Regions from separate parts of the Exiguobacterium sp. s35 genome, predicted to be linked through region 2. Evidence: predicted binding sites of a transcription regulator. Region 2 holds the regulator's gene; each other region holds the start of a gene.
What was found. Region 2 encodes LexA, which represses DNA repair genes until DNA is damaged. Its sites were predicted from a motif close to CGAACATATGTTCG; they were not measured.
Positions count from the first base shown of each region.

Region 1 (7,807 bases), 120 kb from region 2:
GAGTGGGTGCTCGGCTTTGATTGCGTCCACCCCGCCGACATGGTCTCCATGGGCATGCGTCAACAAAATGGCAAGGAGCGGTTTATCAAGTTCTTCAATATACGCCAGGATGTCTGACGCATTCCGTTTTAGCGCTGTATCAATCAAGACGAGCCCAAGCTCATGTTCGATCAACTGGACGTTAATCGGAAGAACAGGAGCATAAAAGGATAATTGATGGATATGTCCGTATCGTCTCACTTTCATCGGTAGAACCTCCTAATCGAATAAAGTGGTCCAGTCATCTTCTTGCCAATGCGCGTCGAAGCACATATGAATCTGTTCGAGCGTATTACGGGCAAGGGAGAGTTCTGGTAAATGATCGCGTTCAAAGAAGCCGACATCACTCGTCTCCATACCGGCAGCCCCCTCCCCATCGCCGATCAAGGCACACTCGATGAAAAGTTTGTAGTAATGCTCAGAAAGTGGCGGGTGTGGATGTTCATGCATATCGAATAAGGCGAGGAGACGCAATGGGATCACGTCCAAGCTAGCCTCTTCCTCCACTTCTTTGATGATATTCGAAGCAGGAGAACGGTTCACTTCACAGAAGCCGCCTGGTAATGTCCACAATCCGTCTGACCGCTCCTTGACGAGTAAAAGCCGGTCTCCTTTGAAGACGACACCCCTTACGTCGAGCTTCGGTGTCGGATAGCCTTGGACATGGACCAATTGTGAGATGGCCTCGTTCGATAAGTCTGAATGCCGTTCAAACATCTCCTTTGCGATTTCTTGGAGCTCTTCATATCGTTCTCGGTCATATTGATCACGTGTGAACGTCAGACCGGCCTGAGACAGCGCCTGAATCCGTTTCGCCCACGTTAGCCATTGAGACATATAGATCCCCCTATCATTTGTCCTACATGTTTCTTTCGTCAAATCCATCCGTTCTTCCTTTTCGCTTTTCATATTCCCCATTGACTCGTATGAGTCACGTATACTGAAAGAAAATGGAGGAGGCGTCTAGCATGAAACGTTATGAACTAGACCATTACAAGGAGACACTGGCATACTATTCAGAACCCGACTTACGGTATAAATACACCCCTACTATTTGGTCAATTGGTCAGATGTACGATCATATCATTTTGGTTGCGAATGAGTATTTAGATGAAGTCGACCGTTGTCTTCAAGAAGACGGCCAACTCGGTGGTGGGAAGACGCCATTTGGAGAGAGGTTGTTTCGAGAAGGTGGGTTTCCGCCAATCAAAATCGAACTCCCACCTGAGATGAATCAACCACCGAATAATACGGATTCACACGACCGGTTACGAGAACGGTTGCTCACCTTGATTTCACGGATGGAAGCTTTAGAATCTCGTCTAGACGACGCTGGAGATAACCAAAAAACACTTCATGGCGGTTTCGGCTGGTTGAACGCGAGAGAATGGTTCGAGCTTGTCGAGATGCATACGCGGCATCATCGTCGACAACAACAAGAACTAGAAGGATGGCTAACACAAAAAGACCTGTGAGCGGCGATTATGCCGATGCACAGGTCTTATCTTTAATCGAGATAGACGTCCTCGATCTCACCGAATGAATCTTCGTCGAAGACGAACGACCCGTTGGCATAGCGATCGAGTAGCGTAAGAGTTTTTGTCTTCACTTGTTTCGCTTTCTCTTTCCCAACGATATGCAATGTCTCATCGCCATGAACCGGGAGCACACGACGGATTTGGTGCGGTTTAGATTTGACCTCACGAATGAGCATCGTTCCGCGGAGATTACGGTTCGTACAGTCGAACTGGTCTTCGAGTTTCATCTTCTTGACCGCTCCTCGCTGCGTCACGAGAACGAATAACGGTGGCGTGAAGAACGAGAAGGCGTCGGCGACGACGTCACCATCTTTCAAGTTCATCGCTTTCACACCAGCTGCCCGCTGTCCAACGACCGGTACGTCATCTTCTTTGAACCAGAGACCGTATCCACGCTCTGAGACAAGGAACAACTGCCCAGGACCATCACTAATTCCAGCGAAAACGACCTCATCGTCACCTTTTAGCTTCAAGGCCATGAGCGGTTTCGACTTCCGCTGCGCGTCATAGTCTCGTAACGGCGTACGTTTGACCATCCCATCTTTCGTCACGAAGAGGCAATGGGCATCCGTATCAAACGTCGAGACGACGTCTGCCGAGATGACCTGTTCCCCTTCGATCGGGACGAGGTTGGCGACGTGCTGGCCGGCGTCCTTCCACTTCGATTCTGGGATTTGGTGGATCGGGATGAGGAGATAGCTCCCCTTGTTCGTCCAGACGAGCAAGTGGTCCGTCGTCATCGCCTGTGTCGTGAGGAGTGGGCGGTCTTTCTCTTTCATCTCGGGTAAGACGTCACTTGACGCACCGTATGAACGCATTGAGGCACGTTTGACGTATCCGTCTCGGCTGACGAAGACCATTGTTTCCTCGACAGCAATCATGACTTCCGTCTTCAGTTTCAATTCCTCGACTTCCGACTCGATGATCGAGCGACGGTCGTCCCCGAACTCGTCACGCAATGCCGTGAGTTCTTTCACGATCAATTTTCGTTTCGTCGCGTCCACGTCGAGGATATTCGAGAGGCGGGCGATCTCTTTTTGGAGCGCCTTTGCTTCTTTTTGCAACTCGACGATGTCTGTGTTGGTGAGTCGATACAATTGGAGCATGACGACCGCTTCGGCCTGGCGTTCCGTGAACGAGAACCGCTGCATCAGTTTGTTCTTCGCGTCCGCCTTGTCTTTTGCAGAACGAATCAATTCGAGCGTCTCGTCAAGGACAGAGATAGCTTGCTCTAAGGCATCGACAATTTCGGCACGCTTTTTCGCTTGCTCGAGTTCGAACGTCGTGCGGCGTGTGACCACTTCCTCGACGTGCTTCAAATAAGCATCGATGATTGGGAGAATCCCCATCTGTTTCGGAGTCCGATTCACGATCGAAACCATATTGTAGTTATAGGCGAGCTGCAAGTCCGTATGCTTCAAGAAGAAATGGAGGACACCTTCTGCGTCCGCTTCTTTCTTCAATTCGATGACGACGCGAAGGCCGGTCCGGTCTGTCTCATCACGGACTTCCGCGACACCTTCAACCTTTTTATCAAGTCGAAGCTCTTCCATCTTTTTGACAAGGTTCGCCTTGTTCACTTCATATGGCAGTTCCGTGATGGTGATTTGTTCACGGCCACCTTTTAACTGCTCGATCTCTGACTTCGCCCGGATGATGACTTTCCCTTTACCGGTCTCAAACGCCTTTAAGATGCCGTCTTTCCCCATGACCGTTCCTCCGGTCGGGAAATCAGGACCTGTGACATACGCGAGGGCGTCTGTCGCCGAATCGACCTGACCTTTCAGACGCGCGATGGCGAGGTTGAGTACTTCCGTCAAGTTATGTGGCGGGATCTCCGTCGCATAACCTGCAGAGATTCCTGTCGTCCCATTCATGAGTAGGTTCGGGAGGAGTGACGGTAAGACGAGCGGTTCTTCTGTCGAATCGTCAAAGTTCGGTGTATAGTCGACCGTATTCTTCGCGATCGACGTCAGCATGACACCGGCGATCTTCGAGAGACGCGCTTCCGTATAACGCATGGCCGCTGCCGGGTCACCGTCCATCGATCCGTTGTTCCCATGCATGTCGATGAGTGGATAACGTAATTTCCAGTCTTGTGAGAGACGTACCATCGCCTCATAGACGGACGAGTCACCGTGCGGGTGATAGTTCCCGATGACGTTCCCGACCGTCTTCGCAGACTTCCTGTACGGCTTGTCGTTCGTGTTCCCTTCATGGTGCATCGCATATAGAATCCGACGCTGTACAGGCTTGAGCCCGTCTCGCGCATCCGGCAAGGCTCGGTCTTGAATGATATATTTCGAATATCGCCCGAACCGGTCACCAACGACCTGTTCGAGAGATAAGTTTAAAATGTGTTGAATCGTCGACATCGTTACATCACTTCCTCAATCGCTTTAGTCACATGTTCATTGGCGATGATCGAATCATCTTCCTGGAGTCCGAAGGCGACGTTCTCCTCGATCCACTCACGACGATGCGTGACGTTGTCGCCCATCAAGACCGAGACACGTTTGTCCGCGACAGCCGCATCATCAACCGTGACACGGATGAGCGTACGCGTATCCGGGTTCATCGTCGTCTCCCATAACTGATCCGCGTTCATCTCACCGAGACCTTTGTAACGCTGGAGGATATAGCCTTTCTTATACACCTTGACCAACTTCTCGAGTGCCTCTTCGTCCCAGGCGTAGTCGAACTGTTCGGATTTCCCTTTTCCTTTTGAGATACGGTAGAGCGGTGGCAAGGCGACGAACACGCGGCCTGCCTCGACGAGCGGACGCATATAACGGAAGAAGAACGTGAGCAGGAGCACTTGGATATGCGCACCGTCCGTGTCGGCATCCGTCATGATGATGACCTTGTCGAAGTTACAGTCGTCCAAGTCGAAATCGTGACCGACCCCCGCGCCGATCGCATGGATGATCGTGTTGATTTCTTCGTTTTTCATGATGTCCTGGAGCTTTGATTTCTCCGAGTTGATGACCTTCCCGCGTAATGGAAGGATTGCTTGGAACGTCCGATCACGTCCTTGTTTGGCTGAACCGCCGGCCGAGTCACCCTCGACGAGGAACAGTTCGTTCTTCGCTGCATTCTTCGATGTCGCTGGCGTCAATTTCCCGTTCAAGATGCTTGAACGTTTCTTTTTCTTGCCGTTCCGCGCCTCTTCACGTGCTTTCCGTGCCGCCTCGCGTGCCTGAGCCGCACGAATCGCTTTTTTGATGAGCATCGTGGCCATCTGTGGGTTCTCTTCTAAGAAGATCGTCAACTGTTTCGCCATGACGCTATCGGCACTCGCACGCGCCTCTGGTGAGCCGAGTTTCGACTTCGTCTGTCCTTCGAACTGAAGGAATTCCTCTGGGATCCGGACCGACACGATGAGCGTGAGTCCCTCACGGACGTCGCCACCGTCTAGGTTCTTATCCTTCTCTTTAAGCAATCCGTTCTTGCGCGCATATTCGTTCATGATGCGGGTCATTGCCGTCTTGGCACCGACCTCATGCGTCCCGCCGTCGCGCGTCCGGACGTTGTTGACGAAAGAGAGGACGTTCTCGGAATAGGCGTCCGTGAACTGGAACGCGAGTTCGATCTCAATCTCGTTCTCTGTGCCCTCGAAATAGACGATCGGATGGAGCGTTGCCTTGTCATCGTTCAAATATTGAACGAACTCGGCGATTCCTTCTTCATAATGGAACGTCTCTTGTTTATCTGTGCGCTCATCCGTGAGGGTGATCGTCAATCCTTTTAAGAGGAATGCCGATTCACGTAATCGTTCGGCGAGCGTGTCATAGTTATATGTTGTCGTCGAGAAGATGCTTGCATCCGGTTTGAAATAGACACTCGTCCCGGTCTGACGCGTCTTGCCCGTCTCGAGGAGTGTCGTCTGTGGCACACCGCCGTCCGCGAATGTCTGCTCGAACACTTTTCCGTCGCGATGGATCGTCACGACGACCTTGCTCGAGAGCGCGTTGACGACCGAGGCACCGACGCCGTGGAGACCACCCGACGTCTTGTATCCGCCTTGTCCGAACTTCCCACCTGCGTGGAGGACGGTGAAGATGACTTCAGGTGTCGGTTTTCCTGAGGCGTGCATCCCTGTCGGCATTCCGCGTCCGTGGTCACGAACCGTGATCGCATCATTTTTGTGAATCGTCACATCGATTTGACTACCGAACCCGGCGAGCGCCTCATCGATCGCATTGTCGACAATCTCATAGACGAGATGGTGAAGTCCGCGATGGTCGGTTGACCCGATGTACATCCCCGGTCGTTTTCGTACGGCCGTGAGTCCTTCGAGCACCTGGATGGCGTCTTCATTGTAATTAAATAGATCTGTTGACATAGCAGTCACCTCAATTTCGAACACACGTTCGTTTTTCTTTCCTATTGTATAGCTGTTCATCCATTCTGGCAAGCCTCCCTTGTCAGCCGTTGCTGAAAAAAAGGAGACCTACCAAGGAGGTAGGTCTTATCCGAGTAGACGAGCATGCTCCACGTACAGGCAGCGGTTCTCGATGTAATCGAGTCCGGCGTCACGTACGATTTGCTCCGCCTCAGGACTTGAGAGACCGAGCTGATTGAAGACGAGCCCGACATCCCCATGTCGTACCGCATCTTCTGCGACACCTGCTAAAAATTCGCTGCGACGGAACACGTCGACGATATCGATTCTACCCGGGATGCTCTCGACGGACGGATATGCCTTGCGACCGTTCCACTCCTCGAGCATCGGGTTGACAGGGATGACGGTATACCCGACGCGTAGCAAATACTCTGCAATCTGGTTGGCCGTCTTGTTCGGGTTGTCGGATACACCGACGACCGCGATGGTCTTCGCTTCAGACAAAAGTTGCTTCAAACGCTGATCATCCATCCAAAATCCCCCTTTGGTTTACGTTTACAGTGTAACGTTACCTTAGTTGCCGTTTCAAGTCCTATTTTCATCATAAGGTATAATGGTTCAACATTACAATTTCAAGACAAACCAATATGGTTTACATAACAAATTATTGTCTACCATTTATTTTGCAATAAAGTTAATCATTCGATTAACCAATCGACTCTAGAGCAATCGCGCAACTCATAAACGTTGCGTGAAATATCTATTTCACGCAATAATAAATACGTTTTATAAGCGTTTTTTTGAATGGTTTTGATGACTTTTATATAAAAACGATCCCTTTTTCGCTATACTGAATGAGAGGAGGTGTGAGATGGGAACAACGTATGATGCCCGTCGTGGGACGTTATATAATGAGCGCATCACTTTTTTCGGAAATGTCATCGCCTGGTTTGTTCATCTCTTGTTTTGTCTATTATTTTGGCAATTGGATGTGACCTCACTGTTCATCTCGAACGGCGTGAGCGTCTTATATTACACGATTTCGTTCTATTTTGTACATAAACGATGGTATGGGATTTTCTTCACCGGACTCTTTATCGAGGTCGTATATAACGCCATCATCTCGACGATCATTTTAGGCTGGGATGTCAACATGCATTACTTCATTCTCATGATGGCGTATAGTGTCTTTTTCATGCCGAGCGTGACAGAGAGACACCGGATTTTGACGACCACTCTCGCAATGCTGATCTACAGCATTCTCTTTATCTATGTGTCAGACGGGATTGTGGCATTGCCGCAACACATTGAACAGACGCTCGGACTTTTTTGCATCCTTTCGACGGTCATGATGATTGCCGGTCTCTCGTTTATCTTTGAGAAAGCCGTGTTGAGGTGACGGATGAACTCGAGCTGTCAAATGAGCGATTACAACGCCTTGCTTCTACGGACGGATTGACCGGGCTATTGAATCGAAAAGCCGGGCACGAGCGCGTCTCCGAAGCGATTGAACAAGCGGGGCGTGATGGTGACCCTTACGCTTTAGTGCTCTGTGATATCGACCGATTCAAATCGTTCAACGAGACGTACGGTCATGATTGCGGAGACCGCGTCATCCAACAAGTAGCGGCTACCCTATCTTCCATCGATAGCATTGTAGTCCGCTGGGGCGGCGAAGAGTTTTTACTCTTTATCTCTGAACAATCCGAAGATGTTTACGCGTCGGTCGAACAATTACGGCGTCAAATCGAGGCAACGTATCTGGAATATGAGGGTGAGCGTCTCCATGTTACGATGACGTTCGGTCTCGCGGTCCGCATGCAAGAGGACGCGTTAGAAGAGATTGTAAAAGAGGCGGATCATTATTTACGCGAAGGAAAACGAA
Region 1 covers NZ_JACSKI010000001.1:774,547-782,353, forward strand. Annotated here, with positions in the region: gene KNO75_RS04010 (MBL fold metallo-hydrolase) at 1-246, opposite strand, end outside; gene KNO75_RS04015 (NUDIX hydrolase) at 259-876, opposite strand; gene KNO75_RS04020 (DinB family protein) at 1,008-1,514, shown strand; gene parC (DNA topoisomerase IV subunit A) at 1,547-3,952, opposite strand; gene parE (DNA topoisomerase IV subunit B) at 3,955-5,922, opposite strand; gene KNO75_RS04035 (CoA-binding protein) at 6,049-6,453, opposite strand; gene KNO75_RS15015 (hypothetical protein) at 6,794-7,321, shown strand; gene KNO75_RS15020 (GGDEF domain-containing protein) at 7,318-7,807, shown strand, end outside.
Region 1: the regulator LexA is predicted to act here: its motif matches at 5,940-5,953, upstream of parE (DNA topoisomerase IV subunit B).

Region 2 (7,807 bases):
CAACTCGCTGTCCCAACCTTCAGGAAGTTCGTTATTCATTGCACGCTCGAACTGTGCACCGAGTTCTGGATGTGCCGCTTTATATGCTTCTACGAGTTCGTTCCAGTCTGACTCATATTTCGCGCCAGGCTCGACAACTTTCTCGTTGAATAGGTCATATACTTCGTTTGGTACGTAGAATGGCTCGCCTTCCCATTTATAGAACTGTTTCGTCAATTCGATTTCCGCATCTCCAAGTGGAGCACCGTGTGATGCCGATTTACCTGATTTGTTCGGTGAACCGAATCCGATGACCGTTTTCACTTCGATCAATGTAGGTTTTGACGTTTCAGCTTTCGCTGCATCGATTGCTTTTGCGATCGAATCGATATCTGTTCCGTCTTCGACACGAATGACTTGCCATCCGTACGCGTTGAAACGGTCTTCTACGCTTTCAGAGAACGATTTGTGAAGATCGCCATCGAGTGAGATATCGTTTGAATCGTAAAGAACGACGAGTTTACCGAGCTTCAAGTGACCAGCGAGTGATGCCGCTTCTGCCGATACACCTTCCATCAAGTCTCCGTCTCCGCAAATCCCGAACGTGTAGTGGTCAACGACGTTGAACTCGTCGCGGTTGTAAGTCGCTTCTAAGTGCTTCTCGGCCATGGCCATCCCGACAGCCATTGCAATCCCTTGTCCAAGTGGGCCCGTCGTCGCATCTACACCAGCCGTATGACGGTATTCTGGGTGACCAGGAGTCTTCGAGTCCATTTGACGGAATGATTTAAGGTCGTCCATCGACAAATCATATCCAGACAAGTGAAGGAGCGAATACAAGAGCATCGATCCATGACCTGCCGAAAGAACGAAACGGTCACGGTTGAACCAGTTCGGGTTTTTCGGGTTGTGACGCATTTTGTCTGTCCAAAGTGTAAACGCCATAGGTGCAGCACCCATCGGCATCCCTGGGTGACCAGAGTTCGCTTTTTGGACCGCATCAATTGAGAGCGTCCGGATCGAGTTAATCGCTAATAATTCTTTAGTAGTTGTTTCCACTAATTTCATCCTCTCTGTGTTAAGAAGGTTTTCTACCCGTCATATTTTATCACACTCATTCGTGTGTCACAACTAATTAATTAGTATAACACATTTGGTGAAATCGTTTCCTTCAATTGCCTTGAAAAAACAGCAATCCGTTCGTCTGATGACAGTTCGTGTATAACAAAAATGCACATCCTATACGAAATAGGATGTGCATTCAGCATCACTCGCCACGATAGCGTTTTTGATCTTCTTTCAATTTCTCTGGTGTGACGTCGTTTCCTTCTGGATCGACGACCTTCATACCCATCATTTGCGATTTGAACGATTGACGGAACGCCTTCAAATATTCTTGGCGTAAATCTTGTTGTTCGTTCATCTCATCTTGAGACAGTCCTTCTGTCTTCGCTTTGTTGGCGAGGAAATTGATTCGCTCCAATTGTCCTGGTGCTAACATCTGACTCGCCCCCTCTCTAGTGAATTTGTTCTTATACTTTACAAAATCAGAGAGGAAGAATCAAGTTTCAGCTACTGACTGGTGCTCGAGATACCGTCGATTGACGGTCGCTTTCGACACTTCATAACCGAATCCACGGAGTGTTGCCGCAATCTCAGCAAACGTCAACCCACGCTCGCGCAGTTGGATAATCTCCTCAATCGGCACTTCGATTCGATGTCGTCCACCTTGATCATTGTTTTGAATATTACGCTGTGGATTGAATCCGTTAGCGACAGCACGGCGCATCCCGCGAGAAATTTTAGCGTTGTGAATTTTACGTTGATACTCTTCCACAACACTGACAATCTCTAATACCATTTTTTCGGCATCAGAAACGACATATTCCGACGTCGATTGCATCGTCAGCAACCGAACGTCATGCTTCATCAATGTATGCAAGATGGCAATCTTGGCATTCCCTCGTCCCAGGCGACTGTCGTCCGTGACAAGCACGGCATCCAAATCAGACATCGACACATGGTCAAGCAAATCAAGGAGCCCCTGTCGATTCACATCATATCCACTCTCTTGCTCCGTGATGATCTCTATGACTTCTGCCCCTAGTTGCGAAGCTAGATGCTGTAATTCATCGACTTGCCGACTGAGTGATGTCTCTTGGGTGGACTTGTTCGTCGATACCCGACAATAGATGACGACTCGCATCGCATCACTCCCTTTCATCGCATTCATTCCTTACGATACACAGTTCCAGAACGGTTCGCAACGATCAACAATCACTCAGCGGCATACCATTTTGTTTTTCGTTCATTATGCTCTTCTCGCTCTGCCATAATTTGCGCTTCGAGTGATTCCGCTTGGGCATAAGCGACTTCTTCTTCAATCGTACGTTCCGTAGTGACGACCGGTTCGACTACCGCCGGTTCCCCCCGCATCTCCCCTGCCAAATAAAAAGCGAACATCCCGACCAAGAGCATCCCGACTAAAATGATTCCGTTAAGTGTATCTTTCATGATTGCATTGCCTCCTGTATAAGAATATACGTTCGTTAGAACGTTTGTTCGTTTATCTGTTCTCATCATAAAACAAGAACCCGTGTTCGGTCAACACAAAAAAAACGAACGAATGTTTGTACGCTCATGTGTTCTTGTGTTACACTAGACACATAAAGAATAGGATGCGTTTGCAGGTTATTCGATTACATCGAGGTGAACATAATGAAAAAAATGTCAGCGCGACAACAACAGATTCTTGATTTCATCAAAGACGAAGTTCGGGCAAAGGGATATCCGCCTTCTGTTCGTGAAATTGGAGAAGCCGTCGGCCTTGCTTCTAGTTCGACCGTACATGGTCACTTAGATCGTTTGGAAAAACGCGGGTTGATCCGTCGAGACAAGACGAAACCTCGCGCGATTGAAATTTTGACTGAAGATATTCCTACAATGGAAGAACAAGAGTCCGTCATGTACGTACCGGTCATCGGGAAAGTCACTGCCGGGACACCGATCACCGCCATCGAGAACGTGGAAGAGCACTTCCCGCTCCCAGCACATATCGTCGGTTCAGATAATGTATACATGTTGTCTGTCTCTGGGGATTCGATGATCAACGCAGGCATTTTAGACGGAGACCGTGTGCTCGTCCGCCAGCAGAGCACGGCCGACAATGGAGAGATTGTCGTTGCTATGACGGAAGAAGGCGAAGCGACTGTGAAGCGGATTTATAAGGAAGCTTCAAAGGTCCGCCTTCAACCGGAGAACGACGAGTTAGAAGCGATGTATTTTGACAACGTCTCGATTTTAGGGAAGGTCATCGGTGTATACCGGACGATTCATTAATGGCTAGTGGCAAGACCCATACCCGAACGAATCTCGTGGCAACCGGCGCACTTGCGGTTGCCACGCCTTTTATTGAAATCGATATTCCGTTCGCATTGATCATCGGTGCGATTATCGGTACACTCTGGCTCTCCCCAGACCTTGACTTAAAATCAGACGCCTATTACCGATGGGGTCCACTTAAATTCATATGGCTCCCTTACGTAAAGCTCATGCCGCACCGTTCGCTCTTTTCGCATTTACCTGTTTTGAGTGACCTAATTCGGATTGCGTACATCGGCTTTCCACTCATTCTACTTTTGCCTTTCACGGCATATGAAACAGAAATTCGGTCGTGGGTGGACGTTCACGGCATGTCGTTCTTTTTAGGTCTCGTATTTGCAACGACGCTACACACGATGCTCGACTATACATCAACATTTTTTAAGAAAGCATTCTGAACAATTAAAAGGACCACCTGCCGATTTTTTCGCGGAGGTGGTTTTTTTTACTTAAATGGCATAGTAAATGAAAGAGCACGGAACAATCTTCAGATGAAGGTCATTCCGTGCTCTTTTTGCATATTTCTTCTATTAGTAGAGCGTCATGTACTGATCGCGTTCCCACTCCGTGACTTGCATACGGAACATATCCCACTCGATTTCTTTCAATTCGAGGAAGTGTTCGCCGATGTGCTCACCGAGTGATTCCATCACGACTTTGTCCGCACGAAGGACTTCGAGTGCGTCGAAGAGCGTTGCTGGGAGATCGTCGATTCCGTTCGCAACACGCTCTGGCTTGTCCATCACGTAAATGTTGCTGTCGATTGGTTTTGGTGCATTCAAATCTTTTTCGATTCCGTCAAGACCTGAAGCCAAGAGAGCAGCAAGTGCGAGGTACGGGTTCGCTGCTGGGTCAACCGAGCGTACTTCGATACGAGTTGAGAGACCACGTGCTGCTGGTACACGTACGAGTGGCGAACGGTTGCGTGCGCTCCATGCAACGTAGCAAGGTGCTTCGTAACCAGGTACAAGACGCTTGTAAGAGTTCACAGTCGGGTTACATACTGCTGTGAACGCACGAGCGTGCTCCAAGATACCAGCTGTGAACGCGCGAGCTGTGTCTGAAAGTTCCATGTCGCCATTCGGATCGTAGAAGACGTTTGTGTCACCTTTGAAGAGTGACATGTTCGCGTGCATTCCTGAACCGTTTACTCCAAAGAGTGGTTTTGGCATGAATGTCGCGTGAAGACCATACTTCGCAGCAATCGTCTTAACAACGAGCTTGAACGTTTGGATGTTATCTGCCGTTGTGACAGCATCTGCATACTTGAAGTCGATTTCGTGTTGTCCTGGTGCAACTTCGTGGTGTGATGCTTCGATTTCAAAGCCCATGTTTTCAAGTTCGATGACGATTTCTTTACGGCAGTTTTCACCGAGGTCAACTGGCGCCAAGTCGAAATATCCACCTTGGTCGTTAAGTTCAAGTGTCGGACGACCTGATGCGTCTTTCTTGAACAAGAAGAATTCTGGCTCTGGTCCAACGTTGAACGCTGAGAAGCCAAGTTTTTGCATTTTCTCAAGGTTACGCTTGAGTGTACCGCGCGGGTCACCACTGAATGGTGTACCGTCTGGGTTATAAATATCACAAATTAAGCGAGCGACTTTTCCGCTGCCATCTGTCCACGGGAAGACAACCCATGTGTTGAGGTCTGGATATAAGTACATGTCTGATTCCTCGATGCGGACGAATCCTTCGATTGATGATCCGTCAAACATCATCTTGTTATCAAGTGCTTTGTCCAATTGGCTGATCGGCACCTCGACGTTTTTGATTGTTCCGAGGATATCCGTGAATTGAAGACGAATAAAGCGTACGTCTTCCTCTTGTGCGATGCGTTTAATGTCTTCTTTTGTGAACGTTTTTCTGGCCATGGTAAAATGTCCCCTCTCACATTGTGTAATGGTTGATGTGTGCGGCGTTATCGATAAAAACGTGAAAGCTCGCCTTGAATGAGCGACGTCTTATTGAAACGACCGGCTTCTTGAAGCTGTGTTTTCAACAAATGATGTAACTCTTTTTCCGAAACCTTTGGTGCTTCATTGACCGGTGCGGCCGGAGCAGACGCTTCTGCTTCTTTTTCACCTTCTTGCTCTAACATGTGACGAATTGCCGCCAGATTAAAGCCTTGATCAATGTAATCCTTGATTGCGAGTAGACGTTCGACATCATTAAAGGAATAAAGCCGTCGTTTCGATTCCGTCCGACTAGGCGAAATCAGACCCTGTTCTTCATAATACCGAATCTGCCTACCAGTCAGTTGCGTCAGATCTTGGACGATTCCAATCGGAAACAACGGGTTGGAGCGACGAAATTGATCAGCCATCCTTACCCCTCCTTTTCTGTCTCACAATGTGAGAATAATACATGACAACAATCCTGTCAATAGATGTTAAGAAAGTTAACATGACAGAACGGTTACAAATGCGCTTGCTGATTTTGGTCGTTGAATTCGACCAGTCCTTTATCGTGTAATTGGCTCAACGCCAACATGAGAGCGACTTTAACATGAGCATACGTCAGACCACCTTGAACATACGCTGTGTATGGTGCTCGAAGCGGTCCATCCGCTGACAACTCGATTGATGAACCTTGAATGAACGTGCCTGCTGCCATGATGACATCATCTTCATATCCAGGCATATAGGCCGGAACAGGTAACGCATGAGCGTTTACTGGTGATGCCATTTGGATGCTTTGACAAAACGCAATCATCTTCTCACGGTCGCGGAACGTCACTGACTGAATCAAGTCCGTTCTCGGAGTCGAATAATGTGGATCAGTCTCGAATCCAATCAACGATAAAAGGCTTGCCGTCAAGTGTGCCCCTTTCAACGCTTGTGCGACAGTATGAGGAGCCATATAAAAACCTTGGTACATTTCTTGAAGCGAGTAGAGCGACGGTCCGGCTTCACTTCCAATACCTGGAGTGGTCATCCGGAACGAACAACGTTCAATCAATTCTTTCGTTCCTGCGATATACCCTCCCGTCTTCGCCAATCCGCCTCCTGGGTTTTTGATCAGAGAACCGGCCATCAAGTCGGCTCCGACGTGCGTCGGTTCAATTGTCTCGACAAATTCACCGTAGCAATTGTCCACGAACACATACACATGCGGATGCGCCGCTTTGATGCGTTCGATGGCAATCTTGATTTCTTCGACTGGAATACTGCGACGATTCGCATATCCTTTCGAGCGCTGAATCCCGACGAGTTTCGTTTCTGGACGAATTCGTTCGATGACGCGGTCGATGTCGATTTCACGTTCTTCTTTTAATTCAACAGTGTCGTAATGTACACCGAGTTCTTTTAATGAGCCGCGACCGTCTCCACGGATGCCGACGATTTCCTCCAGCGTGTCATATGGTTTCCCTGTGATATACAGCAATTCGTCACCTGGTAGAAGGACACCGAACAAGGCAATCCCAATCGCATGCGTACCCGAGATGATTTGCGGTCGGCATAATGCGAGCTCTGCTCCGAACACGTCTGCATAAATCGACTCGAGCGTGTCACGACCGAGATCATCATATCCATACCCCGTCGTCGGATTAAAATGGAAATCCGATACTTTGTGCTTTTTAAACGATTCGAGAACACGATACTGGTTGAACTCAGCCGTCTCTTCAATCTTCTCAAAAAATGGTTTCACTCGTGCCTCTGCCTTTTTCACATACGGCGCGAGTGCATCATAATGTTCAATCTTTTCTTGCCACATACTTACACCTCAAATTGTTTTAGCGTCGCATATAGACGCGTGTCTTCTCTCATATAGCCTACCAACTCGACAGAACCGTCATCCAAGAAGTTTTCTTCAAGACGGTACATCGCCTCTTTGGCTGGGTGGTAATGTTCAAAAGCCGTCACCGGTAAGACGACGTGGACTTTTGTTAAAATGTCCGAGATTTTATCTTCGAGTGCACCAATCAACTGTTCGATATCTTCTGATGCGATCGCAGAGATCAACAACGGTCCACCGACGAAGTCTTCCGTGAGCCGGTCTTTCTTATTATATACCTCGAGTTGTGGGACCTCACTTGCACCGAGTTCTTCCAATACCGCATTCGTCGTATCGATTTGGTTCAAATAATGTGGGTTCGATGCATCGATGACATGAAGGATCAAATCAGCACCGACCACTTCTTCCAAAGTTGAACGGAAAGCGGCAACGAGTTTCGTCGGTAAATCACGAATAAATCCTACCGTATCGGTAATCAACACTTTTCCACCGCGTGGAAGTTCGAGTTCACGCGTCAACGGATCAAGTGTTGCGAACAACTCATCCTGCTCATACGTATCTGCATCCGTCAATCGATTAAAGATTGTCGATTTCCCGGCATTCGTATACCCGACGAGCGCGACCTGGAAGACGCGATTTTCTTTCCGACGTTCCCGGTAGCGATCCCGGTGTGCGACCGTTCCTTCGAGTTGTTTCGTAATCTCATCGATGC
Region 2 covers NZ_JACSKI010000001.1:897,559-905,365, forward strand. Annotated here, with positions in the region: gene tkt (transketolase) at 1-1,047, opposite strand, end outside; gene KNO75_RS04640 (DUF896 domain-containing protein) at 1,247-1,480, opposite strand; gene KNO75_RS04645 (YneB family resolvase-like protein) at 1,541-2,185, opposite strand; gene KNO75_RS04650 (hypothetical protein) at 2,257-2,493, opposite strand; gene lexA (transcriptional repressor LexA) at 2,698-3,318, shown strand; gene KNO75_RS04660 (metal-binding protein) at 3,318-3,758, shown strand; gene glnA (type I glutamate--ammonia ligase) at 3,891-5,231, opposite strand; gene KNO75_RS04670 (MerR family transcriptional regulator) at 5,279-5,683, opposite strand; gene KNO75_RS04675 (methionine gamma-lyase family protein) at 5,776-7,074, opposite strand; gene hflX (GTPase HflX) at 7,077-7,807, opposite strand, start outside.

Region 3 (7,807 bases), 460 kb from region 2:
GCTTTTACGAGGCGCTCCAGCAACATAAACCGTACATCAAGCTCGAAGTACTGAATCTGAACGGGGACATCCGTTTCGTTCAGCGTGCGATGTATGAGACCGATCCACACGAACTCGGTATCTTGTTCGTCGGGGAGCCGACGAGTCCACGTGTCCGCCTTCGTAAATTGTAAGAGTATCCTAACGGGTACTCTTTTTTTGCATACGAAAAGGGCACCCGTGAGGATGCCCTTTCATCTTATACGTCAAGTTTTGATGGTTTGAATGCCATCGTTGCTTCGACGGCGTGTTGCCAACCTTTGTAGAGTGCTTCGCGATGAGACTCTTCCATGTTTGGCTCGAACTTCTTATCGAGTTTCCACTGCTCTTTGATCTCTGCTTGGTCTTTCCAGAAACCAACAGCGAGACCTGCCAAGTAAGCGGCACCGAGTGCAGTCGTTTCACTCACTTCCGGACGTTCAACCGGAACGTCGAGGATGTCCGATTGGAACTGCATGAGGAAGTTGTTGCTGACGGCTCCACCATCGACACGGAGTGTCTTCAAGTTGATACCTGAATCGTTCTCCATCGATGTGAGGACGTCACGCGTCTGATAAGCGAGTGACTCGATCGTCGCACGGACCAACTGTTCTTTCTCTGTTCCGCGTGTGAGGCCGAAGATGGCACCACGAACGTCAGAGTTCCAGTATGGTGCACCAAGACCAACGAAGGCTGGTACGACGTATACGCCTTCTGTCGATTCGATACGCGTCGCATATTGTTCCGAATCTTTCGCTGATTTCAACATCCGTAATCCGTCACGGAGCCATTGGATTGCCGAACCGGCCACGAAGATCGAACCTTCGAGCGCATACTCAACTTTTCCGTTATAGCCCCATGCGATTGTCGTCAAAAGACCGTGATCCGATTTGACGGCTTCTTCTCCCGTATTCATGAGCATGAAGCAACCTGTACCGTACGTGTTCTTTCCTTCACCTTTTTCGAAGCATGTTTGACCGAACAAGGCAGCCTGTTGGTCACCAGCCGCGCCGGCGATTGGTACTTCGAATCCGAAGAAGTGATATGGGATCGTGTTTGCATATACTTCACTCGAAGGTTTGACTTCAGGAAGCATTGATTTCGGTACCGTCAAGATTTCGAGTAACTCGTCATCCCACTTCTGTTCGTAAATGTTATACATGAGTGTACGTGATGCGTTCGAATAATCCGTTACGTGGGCTTTACCACCTGAGAGTTTCCAGATGAGCCATGTATCGATTGTTCCGAAGAGGAGTTCACCGTTTTCGGCTTTCTCACGAGCGCCTTCGACGTTATCCAAAATCCATTTCACTTTCGTACCTGAGAAGTAGGCATCGATGAGGAGACCTGTTTTGTCACGGACCATATCCGAGTGACCTGCTGCTTTTAGTTCTTCACAGATATCAGCAGTTTGACGTGATTGCCAAACGACCGCGTTGTAAACAGGGCGTCCTGTTTCTTTTTCCCAAACGACCGCTGTCTCACGTTGGTTCGTGATCCCGATTCCAGCGATTTCATTCGGATCGATATCCGCCGAACCGAACGCTTCCGCCATGACCGCGAGGACAGAACCCCAAATTTCATTGGCGTTATGCTCGACCCAGCCTGGTTTTGGGAAGTACTGTTTGAATTCGCGTTGTGCGACTGTGACAATCTTTCCATCATGATCAAAAATGATTGCCCGTGAACTTGTCGTTCCTTGGTCCAATGCTAGAATATAACGTTTTTCTTTCGCCATATGTGATTTCCTCCTTCAAAATTATGTGTTAAGGGACGAGAATGCCATACACGAGAGCGGCGATGACAGCACCGATAATCGGACCAACGACTGGAATCCATGAATAACCCCAATCAGATGAACCTTTTCCTTTAATCGGAAGAATGGCGTGTGCGATACGTGGCCCAAGGTCACGCGCTGGGTTGATCGCATATCCCGTCGTACCACCTAGTGAGAGACCGATTGAGACAATCAAGAAACCGACGATGAGCGGGTTAAGTCCATCTGCGAATGTGTTTGCCCCGAATGACAACAATGCAAAGACAAGGACGAATGTTCCGATAATCTCACCAATCAAGTTAGATGGTGTGTTGCGAATACCTGGTGCAGTAGAGAACGTTGCGAGTTTCAAACCTGGATCCTCCGTCGCATCGTAATGCGGCTTGTAGTGGACATACACCAAACATGCCCCAATGAACGCTCCGATAAACTGAGCAAGGATGTAGAGTGGGACATCGGCCCATGGGAATTCTCCTGCTGTCGCGAGACCAATCGTGACGGCAGGGTTGATGTGTGCGCCTCCGTAAATACCGGCTGCGTAGACCCCGACCATAACCGCGAGACCCCAACCCATTGTGATAACAATCCAGCCAGAGTTTTCCGCTTTGGAATGGCGGAGGACGACGCCGGCGACGACACCGTTACCGAGCAGAATCAATAGCATCGTACCGATAATTTCACTTACAAATGCTGACATGTGATACTCCCCTTTCTCCCTATGCAATTTGACTTACCACTTCATTATATGCCCAAAATGTAAGCGTTTTAAAACAGTGTTTTTCAAAAATCCTACTTTTTTCCTACAAATGTTCACATTTACACCTGTAAACTTCACATAAAGGAGCAGACAGGGAGCGAAATATTCACCAATTTGGCTTCCATTTTTAAAATCGTGGGAATTTCAACCGAATAGGAACAAGGTCCAGGATTCGACTTTTCGTGTCCTATGTCACAAAAGCGATTACGATCAATCTCTCAGATGATAATTGGCGTGAGATTGGATGTTTCTTTTGAGATGGTAACGGAAAAAGAAAAGATGATATGAAAGATAAATGGAATATATCCATCTACAAGCTAATAAGCGAATATTTGTTCGTGTCTATGATATAATTAAGGAACTTATGAAATGAGAAGGTGAGGAGTATCTTATGGAATCGATCCCGTTTGCATTACAATCTGAATTTCAACCAGGAGGTGACCAGCCTGAAGCGATTCGGCAACTTGTCGAAGGCGTGAATCGGGGAGACCGTTATCAGACGCTCCTCGGGGCGACTGGAACAGGGAAGACGTTCACTGTCTCAAACGTCATTCAAGAAGTGAAGAAACCGACACTCGTCCTTGCCCACAACAAGACGCTCGCGGGTCAACTCTATTCCGAGTTCAAAGAGTTCTTCCCGAACAACGCGGTCGAATACTTTGTCAGTTACTACGACTATTATCAGCCTGAAGCGTACGTTCCTTCGACCGATACGTTCATCGAGAAGGATGCTTCCATTAACGATGAAATCGATAAGCTGCGTCACTCGGCGACGTCGGCTCTCTTTGAGCGGGATGACGTCATCATCGTCGCATCGGTCTCTTGTATATATGGTCTCGGTAACCCAGAAGAATACCGTAGTCTCGTCCTCAGCCTTCGGGTCGGAAAAGAGATGGGGCGTGACGAGATGCTTCGTAAGCTCATCGACATTCAATATGAACGAAACGATATCGATTTCCAGCGCGGACGGTTCCGTGTCCGTGGGGACGTTGTCGAGATCTTCCCGGCTTCGCGTGACGAACACTGTATGCGAATCGAATTTTTCGGTGATGAAATCGATCGAATCCGTGAGATGGACCCGTTGACGGGAGAAATCATCGCAGACCGAGATCACGTCGCCATCTTCCCTGCATCCCACTTCGTCACGCGTGACGAAAAACTTCAAAAGGCAATCGTTAATATTGAAGCGGAACTCGAAGAGCAACTCGAGAAGTTCCGCGAGGAAGGGAAGTTGCTTGAAGCGCAACGTCTCGAACAGCGAACGCATTACGATTTGGAGATGATGCGTGAAATGGGGTATTGTTCAGGCATCGAGAACTATTCGCGACACTTGAACTTAATGCCAGAAGGCTCGACCCCGTATACATTGATCGATTACTTCCCAGAAGACTTCCTGCTCGTTGCCGATGAGTCGCACGTGACGCTGCCGCAAGTACGCGGGATGTATAACGGGGACCAGGCGCGGAAACAAGTGCTCGTCGACCACGGGTTCCGTCTTCCGTCTGCGAAGGACAACCGTCCGCTCAAGTTCGATGAGTTCGAGAAGAAAGTCTCACAAGCGATCTTCATCTCGGCGACACCAGGTCCGTATGAGCTCGAACATACACCGCACATGATCGAACAGATCATTCGTCCGACGGGACTACTCGACCCGACGATCGAGATTCATCCGATCAAAGGTCAAATCGATTATTTGATGGACCAGATTCGCGAACGCATCAAGCGAGACGAGCGTGTCCTCGTGACGACGCTCACGAAGAAGATGGCAGAGGACTTGTCCGACTACTTGCGTGAAGCGGGAATCAAGGTCAACTATATGCACTCCGAGATCAAGACGCTCGAACGGATTGAAATCATCCGAGATCTTCGTCTCGGGAAATACGACGTGCTCGTCGGAATCAACTTGTTGCGGGAAGGACTCGACATTCCTGAAGTCAGTCTCGTGACGATTCTTGATGCCGATAAGGAAGGGTTCCTTCGTTCTGACCGTTCGCTCATTCAGACGATTGGGCGGGCGGCCCGTAATGCGAACGGACACGTCATCCTGTTCGCGGACAAGATGACCGACTCGATGGCAAGAGCCATCGAAGAGACGGATCGTCGTCGTACGATTCAACAGGCTTATAATGAAGAACATGGCATCACGCCACAGACAATTCGTAAAGACGTTCGTGGCGTCATCCGAGCGACGGTCGAGGCCGAGGAAGAGGCGCTCGAATCACTCAGTACGATGAAACCGGCCGAACGCGAGGCAGCGATTGCCAAATTAGAAGAAGAAATGAAGCAAGCGGCGCGCGATCTTCAGTTCGAACGAGCGGCCGAATTGCGTGACTTAATCTTGGAGTTGAAGGTAGGGAATTAAATGGCTGAAAAGAAAAATGCGATTGTCATCAAAGGGGCACGCGTCAATAACTTAAAAAATATCGATATTGATATCCCACGTGACCAGCTCGTCGTCTTGACGGGCTTGTCCGGCTCCGGGAAATCGTCGCTCGCGTTCGACACGATTTATGCGGAAGGACAGCGACGCTACGTCGAGAGTTTGTCTGCGTACGCCCGTCAGTTCCTCGGACAGATGGATAAACCGGACGTCGATACGATTGAAGGATTAAGTCCTGCCATCTCAATCGACCAGAAGACGACGAGCCGAAACCCACGTTCGACTGTCGGGACGGTGACCGAGATTTATGACTATCTCCGACTCCTGTTCGCACGTATCGGGAAACCGGTTTGTCCGAACCATGGAATCGAGATTTCGAGTCAGACCATCTCTCAGATGGTCGACCAAGTGATGGAGTTGCCGGAACGAACGCGACTACAGATTTTGGCACCGATCGTGTCAGGTCGTAAAGGGACGCACGTCAAAGTGTTCGACTCGTTGAAAAAAGAGGGGTTCGTCCGTGTCCGTGTGAACGGAGAGACCATCGAGCTGACGGATGAAATCGAGCTCGACAAAAACAAAAAGCATTCCATCGAAGTCGTCGTCGACCGTCTCGTCGTCCGACCTGATGTCGAGGGACGCCTCGCCGACTCTCTCGAGACGGCATTACGTCTCGCTGATGGACGTGTCATCATCGACAAGATGGACGGTACTGAGCTTCTCTTCAGTGAACACCACGCCTGCCCGATTTGTGGATTCTCGATCGGAGAGCTCGAGCCACGCATGTTCTCCTTCAACTCACCGTTCGGGGCTTGCCCGACATGTGACGGACTCGGGACGAAATTAGATGTCGACCCGGAACTCGTCATTCCAGACCCATCGAAAACGTTAAAAGAAGGGGCAATTGCTGCGTGGCAGCCGACGAGTTCCCAGTACTATCCGCAACTGTTATCGGCGATGTGTCAGCATTTCAACATCGACATGGACGTGCCGTTCGAGCGCCTGTCGAAGCGTGACCAAGAGCTCGTCTTAAACGGTTCTTCGGAAGAGTCATTTCTGTTCCGCTACGAGAACGACTTCGGTCAAGTCCGGACGAACACAATCTTCTTTGAAGGGGTGCTCCGTAACATCGAACGCCGCTACCGCGAGACGACGTCCGACTATATCCGTGAACAGATGGAGATGTATATGGCAACCCACGCCTGCCCGACATGTCATGGCTATCGCTTGAAAGAAGAATCACTCGCCGTCAAGATCACCGGGCAGCACGTCGGACAAGTGACGGAGAAGTCGGTCGTGAACGCCCTCGCGTTCTTCGAAGGGCTCAATGAACAGCTCAGTGAAAAGGATATCGCCATTGCCCGTCTCATCTTGCAGGAGATTCGGGAACGACTCAGCTTCTTGAATAACGTCGGTCTCGACTATTTGACGCTGTCTCGTGCTGCAGGAACACTCTCAGGTGGGGAAGCGCAGCGAATTCGCCTCGCGACGCAAATCGGTTCACGCCTCACAGGTGTCTTGTACGTCCTCGATGAACCATCAATTGGTCTACATCAACGAGATAACGACCGCTTGATCGCGACGCTCAAACAGATGCGGGACATCGGCAACACGCTCATCGTCGTCGAGCATGATGAGGACACGATGATGGAAGCCGACTATTTGATTGATATCGGACCGGGTGCCGGGGAGCACGGTGGACAAGTCATCGCCGCCGGGACACCGAAGCAACTCATGAAAAATAAGAACTCGCTCACAGGGCAATATCTCGCCGGGAAGAAGTTCATTCCACTCCCAGTTGAACGGAAGATGCCGGACGAGCGTTTCTTGAAAATCATCAAGGCGGAAGAGAACAACTTGAAAGATGTCGACGTCTCGATTCCGCTCGGGATGTTCGTCGCCGTGACGGGCGTATCGGGTTCTGGGAAGTCGACACTCATCAACGAGATTCTCTATAAATCGCTCGCGCACAACATGAACCGTGCCAAAGCGAAACCAGGGAAGCATAAGAAGATTGAAGGTCTCGAGCATATCGACAAAGTCATCGATATCGACCAATCCCCGATCGGACGTACACCGCGTTCGAACCCGGCGACGTATACGGGCGTCTTCGACGACATCCGCGACGTCTTTGCCTCGACGAACGAAGCGAAGATGCGAGGGTATAAGAAAGGACGTTTCAGTTTCAACGTCAAAGGCGGACGCTGCGAAGCGTGCCGTGGGGACGGGATCATCAAAATCGAGATGCACTTCTTACCGGACGTGTACGTGCCGTGTGAGGTCTGTCACGGGAAACGGTATAACCGTGAGACGCTCGAAGTGAAATATAAAGGGAAGACGATTGCCGACGTCCTCGATATGACAATCGAGGAAGGGCTCGAATTCTTTGACAAGATTCCGAAAATCAAGCGAAAAATCCAGACGATTTATGACGTCGGTCTCGGCTATATGAAACTCGGTCAACCGGCGACGGAACTCTCGGGTGGGGAAGCCCAGCGTGTGAAACTCGCCTCGGAGCTCCATAAACGCTCGACCGGGAAGACGATTTATATTTTGGATGAACCGACGACAGGTCTCCACGTCGACGACATCGCGCGCTTGTTGAAAGTGTTGCAGCGCCTCGTCGAGAACGGGGATACGGTACTCGTCATCGAACATAACCTCGACGTCATCAAGTCGGCCGATTATTTGATCGACCTCGGACCAGAGGGCGGAGACGGCGGCGGACTCATTGTCGCGACGGGAACGCCGGAAGAAGTCGCGGAAGTGTCTGGCTCGTATACCGGCAAGTACTTGAAGCCGGTACTCGAACGAGATGCGGCTCGTGTGAAACCAAAAGCAGGAAAAAAGAAATAAGTATAGAAATGGTGAGAAA
Region 3 covers NZ_JACSKI010000001.1:1,357,991-1,365,797, reverse strand. Annotated here, with positions in the region: gene KNO75_RS07020 (PDZ domain-containing protein) at 1-173, shown strand, start outside; gene glpK (glycerol kinase GlpK) at 239-1,756, opposite strand; gene KNO75_RS07010 (MIP/aquaporin family protein) at 1,785-2,492, opposite strand; gene uvrB (excinuclease ABC subunit UvrB) at 2,944-4,914, shown strand; gene uvrA (excinuclease ABC subunit UvrA) at 4,915-7,788, shown strand.
Region 3: the regulator LexA is predicted to act here: its motif matches at 2,878-2,891, upstream of uvrB (excinuclease ABC subunit UvrB).